4 regions of the Mesorhizobium sp. LCM 4576 genome follow, and region 3 is predicted to be linked to each of the others. Evidence: riboswitches for the same ligand, from Rfam matches in the RefSeq annotation. Region 3 holds a riboswitch; each other region holds the start of a gene.
What was found. Region 3 has a riboswitch for cobalamin ahead of bluB (5,6-dimethylbenzimidazole synthase). Riboswitches for the same ligand answer to the same signal wherever they lie in the genome.

Region 1 (2,180 bases), on a different contig from region 3:
ACGGCGACGACGCCGTCGACCGTGACGCGGCTCTTCACCGTCGGCCATTGGAACGCCTGGACCAGCGGCTTCGGCAGAGCGAGGCCCGAGGTCTCGATCAGGATGTGGTCGACCTTCGGCGTGCGGGACAGGATCTGGTCGAGCGCCGGCACGAAGTCGTCGGCGACGGTGCAGCAGATGCAGCCATTGGCGAGCTCGACGATGTTTTCTTCCGGACAGGTGTCGACGCCGCAGCCCTTCAGGATCTCGCCGTCGATGCCGACATCGCCGAACTCGTTGACGATGATCGCCAGCCGCTTGCCCTTGGCGTTTTCGAGCAGGTTGCGGATCAGCGTCGTCTTGCCGGCGCCGAGGAAGCCGGTGACGACGGTGCAGGGCACGCGGGATAAGGAAGCGGTCATGGTCAGTCCTTCAGCATGTCGAGGGGAGGGATGCGGGCAACCAGGCCGCGCTTGAGGGAATCGGGCCGGCCCCGCCAGGGGATCAGGCCATCGGTCGAGGTGGCGAAGAGCTTTGCGCCGGCAACGAGGTCGGCGCCGCTGGTCGTGTCCAGATCGCCGAAGACGTAGCTCCAGCAGCCGTCGCGCAGCAGCGCGGCGCTCAATCGGCGCTTGCAATTGCCGAGGCATTCGACGGTGCGAATGCGGATATTGTCGCTCGAGGCGGCGCGGCGCGTGTCTTCGGCCAGCAGCGCGCCGGCGCGGGGATGTGCGTCGGATCCGGTTTCGTCGCGGCAGGACGAGCAGACGATGACGGTCACGCCGGCCAGCGCATCGGGCTCGGACGAAATGTCCGCACTGTTTGCCGGGAAACTGCCGTTGCGATCCAAAACCAGGCTCCTTGCCCGGAAAACCCGCCGGGCATTCGGATACTTTTAGTCTCAGACGGCAGGTCTCCTGGCTCGCGGGTCGTCGCCTCAGATGCCGCCTTCCCGGGAACATCCCAGTGGTTTTCGGCCGGGGCTCGTCGCTTACAGTTGCGGGGACAGCCGCGGATTTGGGTTTTGGCCCGCACCGCATTCCCTCTTGGCTCCTCCCTTTGCCGGGAGAAGACCGTCTGGGTCAGGATTTAGGCTTACGGCCAGGCGCCTGTCAACGCGTGGCTACGACACGGTCGTGTGGGCCAGCGCCATTACCAGCCCTCCCAGCCCTTCGGCGYCTTTATCGGTTTAAGATATGTTCCCACGAGGCGARGGGGCGCAGCGGCTGCCGGAAGCATGGTTGGCGAACAACCTCTCGGGCAGATCGGGCTCCACATCAAGATAACCCGGCTCCTATCCGATTCTGGTTGCTGATCGTCGAGCAGATATTGATCGCCAACCGTCAGCAGGCCACAGGACTGCTTGATGTCGTCGTCGATCTCTCCGTGTTCGGAACTCAGCCAGCGCAGCAGCAAAAACGCCGCCGCGTCGGCGTCTACGCCGCCGCAGTAGATTACGGGTTTGGTGACTTCTACCCATTTCGACTGGGACGCAGCGTTTGCATCGAGCGTAGAAGACAGCATTAGAGCTGCTACTACCAGACACTTGAAACCATTGAGGGTCATCAAACCAAAGCTCGGTTCATAGCAAGCTTTGTTCTATTTTTGTTCTTTTTGTTTGTCAACGCGCTGCTATGGCATCGCCATGTCGATCAGCGCCGGTCCGAGGTCGCCGGCCGGCGTCACTTCGATCGCCTGCAGGCCGAGCCATGCCTGCATTTGCTTCAGTTCGTCGAAGAGCTGTGCGGCGGTTTCAGCGGGAGCACCGGCTTCGGCATAAGCGGCATGGACGCGCAGCACGCTGGCCGGGCGGTCGGCGCGCAGATCGACGCGGGCAACGATGCGGTCGCCGAGCAGGAAGGGCAGCACGTAGTAGCCGTATTGGCGCTTTTCGGCCGGCGTGTAGATCTCGATGCGATAGCGGAAATTGAAGAGCTTTTCGGTGCGCGTGCGTTCGAAAACCACGGGATCGAACGGGGCAAGCAGGGCACGCGCCTCGATCCGGCGCGGGATTCGCGCGTCCTTGTGGAGATAAGCGGGCTTGTCCCAGCCTTCGACCTTCACCGGCAGCAAATCGCCGGCTTCGACCAGTTCCTCGATGCGGTCCTTGGTGTCGCCGGGCGCCAGCCGGAAATAGTCGCGCAGGTCGCCATAGGTGGCGATGCCGTGGGCGCGTGCCGAGATGCGCAGCAATTCGCGAT
Region 2 (2,180 bases), on a different contig from region 3:
GACGAATGCATCACCTTTGCTCGAGCCAAGGGCTACAAGACGCTGACGCTGTGGACCAACGACATTCTTGGCTCGGCCCGCCGCATTTACCAGGCCGCGGGCTTCAAGCTGGTCGACGAGGAACGCCATCATTCCTTCGGCAAGGACTTGGTCGGCCAGACCTGGAATTTGGAGCTTTAGCTCTCTTTCCCGTCTCCCCTTGCGGGCTCACGGGGGAGAAGGCTGATCGGCGCGCAGCGCCGAGACGGATAAGAGGTGTACCAGGAAATCCTGACGTTCCACCCCGCTGGAGCTCTTCAGCCGTCTCGACGCTGTGCCCATGTTCGAAACCCGAACGGTTTCTGAAAATTCTCCGATGTTGGTCGCGACGGCTGGAGAAGGGGGTTGACAAAAGCGCCTCCGCCAGCTGTATGTAACGTTATTACATATCAATCGGAAATGCATCTTTTCAGGCAGGTCGCTTCGAACGGTGACAAGGTTGCGCGGAAGCCCGTTGCGACTCGCGGCCGGACTACCTACGATCGTTACGTCATGGTCCCCGAACCGCAAGGCGAGGGGTGAAAAGGGAACACGGTGAGGCCTATCCGGGTCGAGGCCGTGGCTGCCCCCGCAACTGTGAGCGGCGAGCTCCATCCGAAACGCCACTGGCCGGCAAGGCTGGGAAGGCGGATGGCGCAACGACCCGCGAGCCAGGAGACCTGCCATCGACACGAGTTGACCGGACGGGGTGTGCCGGGAGGAGACGCGGGCACCGGCCTTTCGGRCGACTCGTCCGGCATCCTTCCGTCGCCATTTTGGGAAGTGACGGAAATGCTGGACACCGCATACCATCGTATCATCGTCTGTTCGCTATGCCGCGACACCGTGACCAGGCTGAGGTCCGGCGAGGATCTGTGCGCCGAACTGCGCTCCAGGCTTGCCGGGACTTTGGCGTCGTCTTTTGCTGTCGAGACCGTCGACTGCATGGCCGGCTGTTCGCGACCACTGACCGTCGCCTTCAACGCGCAAGGCAAGYCCAGCTATCTCTTCGGCTCGATCGACAGCGGCACCGATGCCGGCGCGCTAGTCSAGTTTGCCAGACTCTATGCCTCGTTGGCCGATGGCTGGTGCAGTTCCGACCAGCGCCCGGCAAGGCTCGCCGGCAAGATACTGGCGCGCATCCCGGCCGGGGGCAGGGAGCAGGTCCGGTGAGCGCGCCCCTGCTTGAAGCCCGCGCTCTTCGTGCCATGGCAAACGGCCGGACGCTGGTCGAGGATGTCGGCCTGTCGCTGGCGGCGGGTGAGCGGCTCGCGATCATCGGCCCCAACGGCGCCGGCAAGACGACGCTGCTGCGCATGCTATGCGGCGCGCTCCGGCCGAGCGCCGGCGAGGTTCGCCTTGCCGGACGCCGGCTGGACAGGATCACCGCGGCCGAGCGGGCGCTGAGCATTGCCGTCGTCGGCCAGACGGACCAGCCGGATCCACGGCTGGCGCTGATCGACTATGTCGAGCTCGGCCGCGTCCCGCATGCCGGCCTGAGGCGCCGGCACAACGATCGCGACATCGTCGTCGAAGCGCTGCGCCGGACCGGGCTATTGCCGTTACTCGCGCGCAGCATCGGTTCGCTCTCCGGTGGCGAACGCCAGCGCGCACAACTCGCCCGCGCCATCGCCCAGGAGCCGAAAATCCTGTTTCTCGACGAACCGACCAACCACCTGGATCCGCGCGCCCGCGGCGAGCTGCTCGAGCTGGTCGCCGCATTCAACATGACCGTGGTCGCCGTGCTGCACGATCTGGCCCTCGTAGCGCCCTTCGCCACGAGCGTCGCAGTGATGAGCAACGCCCGGCTGCGCGCGCTGGCGCCGCCACGCGACGCGCTGGCGCAGCCGCTCATCCGCGAGGTGTTCGGCATCGATGTGCTGCGCCTGCGGCACCCGACCGAGGACCGCGAGCTCACCGTCTTCGAGCTGCCCACGCGCGCTTCCTCGCCATCCTGAACCTGCCCAACACAAACAAGGAGCATGCCCCGTGAAACGCCTCGCTTTGTCGTTTGCCTTCTCGCTTGTCGCCTCGGCCGCCTTCGCCTTCCCGGTCACCGTCGACAGTTGCGGCAAGCCGCTTACCTTCGACGCGCCGCCGAAGCGCGCCGTCATCCAGGATCTCAACATGGCTGAGATGGCTTTCGCGCTTAAGCTGCAGCC
Region 3 (2,180 bases):
ATCCCTTCATCAGCCGCCCGACATGGGCGGCGACTGAAAATGCCAGTCCCTGCAGATCGTAGCCGCCTTCCAGCAGGCTGACGAGCCTGTTGGAGCTGTGGCGCCCGGCGCGCTCCATCAGCTTGCCGGTCGCCCAGTCGAAATCGTCCTCGGTCAGGTTGATCTCGGCCAGCGGATCGCGGTGGTGCGCGTCGAAGCCGGCGGAAATGATGATCAGGTCCGGCGCGAACGCATCGATGGACGGCAGCACGCGCGACAGGAAGGCGTCTCGAAACAGGTCGCTGCCGGTCTGCGGCGCGAGCGGCGCGTTGACGATGTTGCCGGCGCCGGTTTCGCTCTTCGCGCCGGTGCCCGGGTAAAGCGGCATCTGATGCGTCGAGCAATAAAGCACAGACGGATCGTCCCAAAAAATGTCCTGCGTGCCGTTGCCGTGATGGACATCCCAGTCGACGATGGCGACGCGCTCGGCCTGATGTTTCTTCTGCGCATAGCGGGCGGCGATGGCGGCCGTGTTGAACAGGCAGAAGCCCATCGCCGTGGTCTTTTCGGCGTGATGTCCCGGCGGGCGGGCGGCGACGAACACATTGGCGGCACGGCCCTCGAAGACATCGTCGACGGRGGCATTGGCCGCCCCGATCGCCGTCACCGCCGCCTGCCAGCTCTTCGGGCTGGCACTGGTGTCGGCGTCGATCGAGACGATGCCGGTCTCAGGGATTGCCGCGCGGACGCGTTCGACGAATTGCTCGGGATGCGCGTAAAGGATCGTTTTCTCGTCGCCTTCGGGCGCTTTGACGCGGTCGAGCGCCGAAAAGGCATCGTCGTCCAGCACACGCTCGATGGCGCGCAGCCGGTCGGGCCGCTCGGGGTGGCCGGGCGGCGTGAGGTGTTCGAGGAAGATCGGGTGCGTGTAGAGACGGGTGGCCATGGCGCCTAATCTAGGCACCCGCGGCCGTAATGACCATGTTTGAAACGCCGAATGGCTGGGGAAATTGCGCCAGCCGATGTCGTCCGCGCCATTGGCGGGCGCCGAACTTTGCGGTAAGGTCACTTCGCTGCCTGGTGCCCGTGACGCGGGAGAATCGGGAACACGGTTGAACTCCGTGGCGTGCCCAACGCTGTGAGGGGGACCGCGCCGGCAAACGCCACTGTCCATGACGGGAAGGCGCCGGAGCGGGACGATCCCGAGCCAGAAGACCGGCCCGGCAGACATGGTCATCCGCTTGGTCAGGCGGATGACTGCTTGTCGCAAGGGGAAATGCGATGACGGCAGCAGCGATCGCCGCGAGCGGCGACGATTTTGACCAATTGGCGCGCGACGCGGTCTATCGTGCGATGTTCACCAGGCGTGACGTGCGCAGCTATTTTGTCCCCGACGATCTCGATGACAGCGTGCTGGCGCGGCTCATCACCGCCGCTCATCACGCGCCGTCGGTCGGCTACATGCAGCCGTGGAATTTCATCGTTATCCGCGACCAGACAAGGCGGCGGCAGGTCCGCGACTTGTTCCTCGCCGCGCGCGAACAGGAACTGCCGGRGATCGAGGCGGAACGGCAGGCGCTGTACCGCAAGCTTAAGCTCGAAGGCATCTGCGAAAGCGCGCTCAATCTCTGCATCACCTGCGACCGGCAGCGATCGAAGGACTCGCCGCTCGGGCGCTGGCACAATCCGGAGATGGACCTCTACAGCACCGTCTGCGCGGTGCAGAATTTCTGGCTGGCGGCACGCGCGGAAGGCGTGGGCGTCGGRTGGGTGAGCATCATCGAAACGGAGGCGCTGAAGCGGCTTCTGTCGATCCCGGAGCATGTCACGCCGATCGCCTATCTGTGCGTCGGCCGCGTCTCGGCCTTCGCACCGAAACCGGACCTCGAAGCGCATGGCTGGGGCAGGCGCCTGTCGCTGCCCGAGCTGGTGATGAGCGAGACGTTTTGRGGCGCCGGAGAAGCGCCACTCAAATCGGCGATTGCGAGACTTAGCGGCCCGCCAAAGCCGTGATCAAGCGGCCCGGGGCGTGTCCCAGCGCGATCCACCGCCGAAGGAGCCCAGCGCCTTGTCGCGCAGTTCCCTGAATTTGGACGAGGCCTCGGCAAGCCGCGTGTCCCATTCGGGATTGGGCACCTGACCTTCGATGGCTTCGAAATAGACCTGCATCAAGGACGCGATGGCGAACGGCTCGATGAAGG
Region 4 (2,180 bases), on a different contig from region 3:
CCAGGAGGAGGGCGAAAAGGGTCGCCAAAAAGAAATTGGCCGCCAGGGCGCGGAACCGTGGCGGCCAACGCATCGGATTTCAGGCGTAGCGGCGGGCAGGGCTGCGCTGGTCGCGCACCGCGACCACGCGTTCGGCAACCGCACCGAAGCCGAGCCCGACGACGGTCCACAGCACAAGCTGGATGCCGAGCGAGGCGACCCGGAACTGCCAAAGCACCGTCGCCGAGAAGGTCTCCGGCACTTCGTTGATGTCGGGCAGCGCCGCCTTCACCAGCGCGAAGACGACGAGGAAAGCCAGGCCCGCGACGATCGAGGCGTTCCAGGCGCCGAGCCGGTTCCACAGCCGTTGCGCCAGGCCGACCGCCGCCACCATCGCCGCGATCGACACCACGATCATGATGAAGAACAGCTCTGTGYGGTAACCGATTGTCTCGGCATTRCCGACAGCCGGTGGGTTCGCCKGKTATTTGAGGCTCGGAACCACGATCACGGCCAGGAAGCCGAGCAGCGCGATCAGCGCCGAGGTGCCGCGCGGGCCGAGCGAGCCCAGCCGGCCATAGGCATAGGCAAAGACCAGCGAGAACAGCCCGCCAAGGGCGGCGCCATAGATCAGCACGCCGGTCGCCAGGCCAATGCCGGCCTGCGTGGCGCGGCTGACCATCTCGGGTTCCGGCGCCTCGCCGGTGGCCTGGGCCTGCTGTTCCTCGAAGGCGATCGCCTTATCGACCTGCGGCTCGCCATAGACGCGAGCAAAGGCGAATGCCAGAATCCCTGCAACCAGCCCGACAAGCATGCCGCGCAGCAAGAGTTTTCCGACCATGTTCAAGAACCCTTTGTCGAAAGCGGGTTCAGCGATGCTGAACCGCTTTAGTGGCAGGGGAAGCCGAGCAGGTGGCGGCCGTCATGCACGAATTCGTGCACCGCCGTGCCACGGATCAGCGAGGTCGCGCCTTCTTCCGCGCCGACGAAATAGAGCATCAGCATCAGCATCAGGCCGGCGAAGATGGCCCAAGGCAGAAGCTCGCGGACCGGAATCGCAACCGGACCGTAGCTGGGGGCGAAAGTGGTGTCGGACATATTTGACCTCCCTTGGGATACTGCGTCCCGTTGATCGAACAATGCTGBGGAATAAGGCCTGACTTTCGGCTTGTGCCGATCACAGTGGCGCGACCGTGCCGGACTCGCACCGGCTTCCAATCCCGTATAGCGCTAAAACACTTGTCAGCACTTCGTTCGCCTGTCAACGACATGTAATGGCCAACGCGGCCTCGCGCGGCTGAAATTTCACTGGACCACGGAGTTTTGGGATGTTCGCCCGCCTGACGATGATCGCAAGCGGCGCGACGCAGAGCACGCGCAAGGGCTGCTTTCCGAAGGACGAGGCGCCGGAGCCGAGCGCTCTCAAGCGCGCCGGCGCGATGGCTTCGTCGCTGCGCCGGGCCGACCGCGTCTGGACGAGTCCGGCGCTCGCCGCACGGCGGACGGCCGAGGCGCTCGGCCTGGACGCGACGGTCGAGCCGTTGCTTGCCGAGCAGGATTTCGGACGCTGGGCCGGCAAAGGTTTCGAGGAGGTGCAGGCCGAGGACCCAGAAGGCATGGCGGCCTGGCTTTCCGATCCGGACGCCGCGCCCCATGGCGGCGAGTCGCTTGCCGCGGTCGCCTTGCGTGGCGCGGCGCTGATGGAGCGCCTGGCCGGCGAGGGCGGCCACACCATCGCGCTCACCCATGCCGTGCCGATCCGCGCCGCCGTCGTGCATGTGCTGGGCGCGCCGCTCTCCGCCGTCTGGAAGATCGACATCGAGCCGCTGTCACACACCGAATTCCGCGGCGACGGCCATCGCTGGGTGCTGCATGCGAGCGGGGTGATGGCCGGCGCGAGATAGCGCTGGAAAAGCGCTTGCCTGGCGACGAGCGGTCGCCGGCGAAGGCGAAGTCCGCCGTTTCAGCGATCGCTAACGGAACGGAAACGCCTCGCTGCTAGGGTGCAGCCCCGTGGCGAGGAGAGCCTCGCCCGAGGAGTCCGTCGCCTATGGCCGAATATCCCGAGACCGAGCGCCGCCTTCATGTGCGCGAATTCGTGCTCAAGGAAGCCACGATCATTGCCAATGGCGTCAGGATCGGCTGTTCGGTCAGAAATCAGCACGAGCAGGGCGCGGAATTGCGCGTGGCCGCCGGTATGG

Region 1: linked by a shared signal. The riboswitch ahead of LCM4576_RS08030 (DUF1636 family protein) and the one ahead of bluB (5,6-dimethylbenzimidazole synthase) in region 3 are both predicted to bind cobalamin.
Region 2: linked by a shared signal. The riboswitch ahead of LCM4576_RS23990 (DUF1636 family protein) and the one ahead of bluB (5,6-dimethylbenzimidazole synthase) in region 3 are both predicted to bind cobalamin.
Region 4: linked by a shared signal. The riboswitch ahead of LCM4576_RS31020 (CbtB domain-containing protein) and the one ahead of bluB (5,6-dimethylbenzimidazole synthase) in region 3 are both predicted to bind cobalamin.

The regions. Positions count from the first base shown of each region.
Region 1 is NZ_MDDT01000016.1:60,278-62,457, reverse strand. Features, by position in the region: gene cobW (cobalamin biosynthesis protein CobW) at 1-401, opposite strand, end outside; gene LCM4576_RS08030 (DUF1636 family protein) at 404-829, opposite strand; cobalamin riboswitch at 869-1,072, opposite strand; gene LCM4576_RS36265 (hypothetical protein) at 1,288-1,506, shown strand; gene LCM4576_RS08020 (winged helix-turn-helix domain-containing protein) at 1,612-2,180, opposite strand, start outside.
Region 2 is NZ_MDDT01000047.1:15,224-17,403, reverse strand. Features, by position in the region: gene LCM4576_RS23995 (helix-turn-helix domain-containing GNAT family N-acetyltransferase) at 1-180, shown strand, start outside; cobalamin riboswitch at 516-721, shown strand; gene LCM4576_RS23990 (DUF1636 family protein) at 811-1,191, shown strand; gene LCM4576_RS23985 (ABC transporter ATP-binding protein) at 1,188-1,976, shown strand; gene LCM4576_RS23980 (ABC transporter substrate-binding protein) at 2,008-2,180, shown strand, end outside.
Region 3 is NZ_MDDT01000057.1:234,185-236,364, reverse strand. Features, by position in the region: gene LCM4576_RS26900 (histone deacetylase family protein) at 1-925, opposite strand, end outside; cobalamin riboswitch at 1,041-1,218, shown strand; gene bluB (5,6-dimethylbenzimidazole synthase) at 1,261-1,992, shown strand; gene LCM4576_RS26890 (hypothetical protein) at 1,993-2,180, opposite strand, start outside.
Region 4 is NZ_MDDT01000068.1:12,248-14,427, forward strand. Features, by position in the region: gene LCM4576_RS31015 (CbtA family protein) at 80-820, opposite strand; gene LCM4576_RS31020 (CbtB domain-containing protein) at 868-1,077, opposite strand; adenosylcobalamin (AdoCbl) riboswitch at 1,079-1,222, opposite strand; gene LCM4576_RS31025 (histidine phosphatase family protein) at 1,308-1,883, shown strand; gene LCM4576_RS31030 (PilZ domain-containing protein) at 2,030-2,180, shown strand, end outside.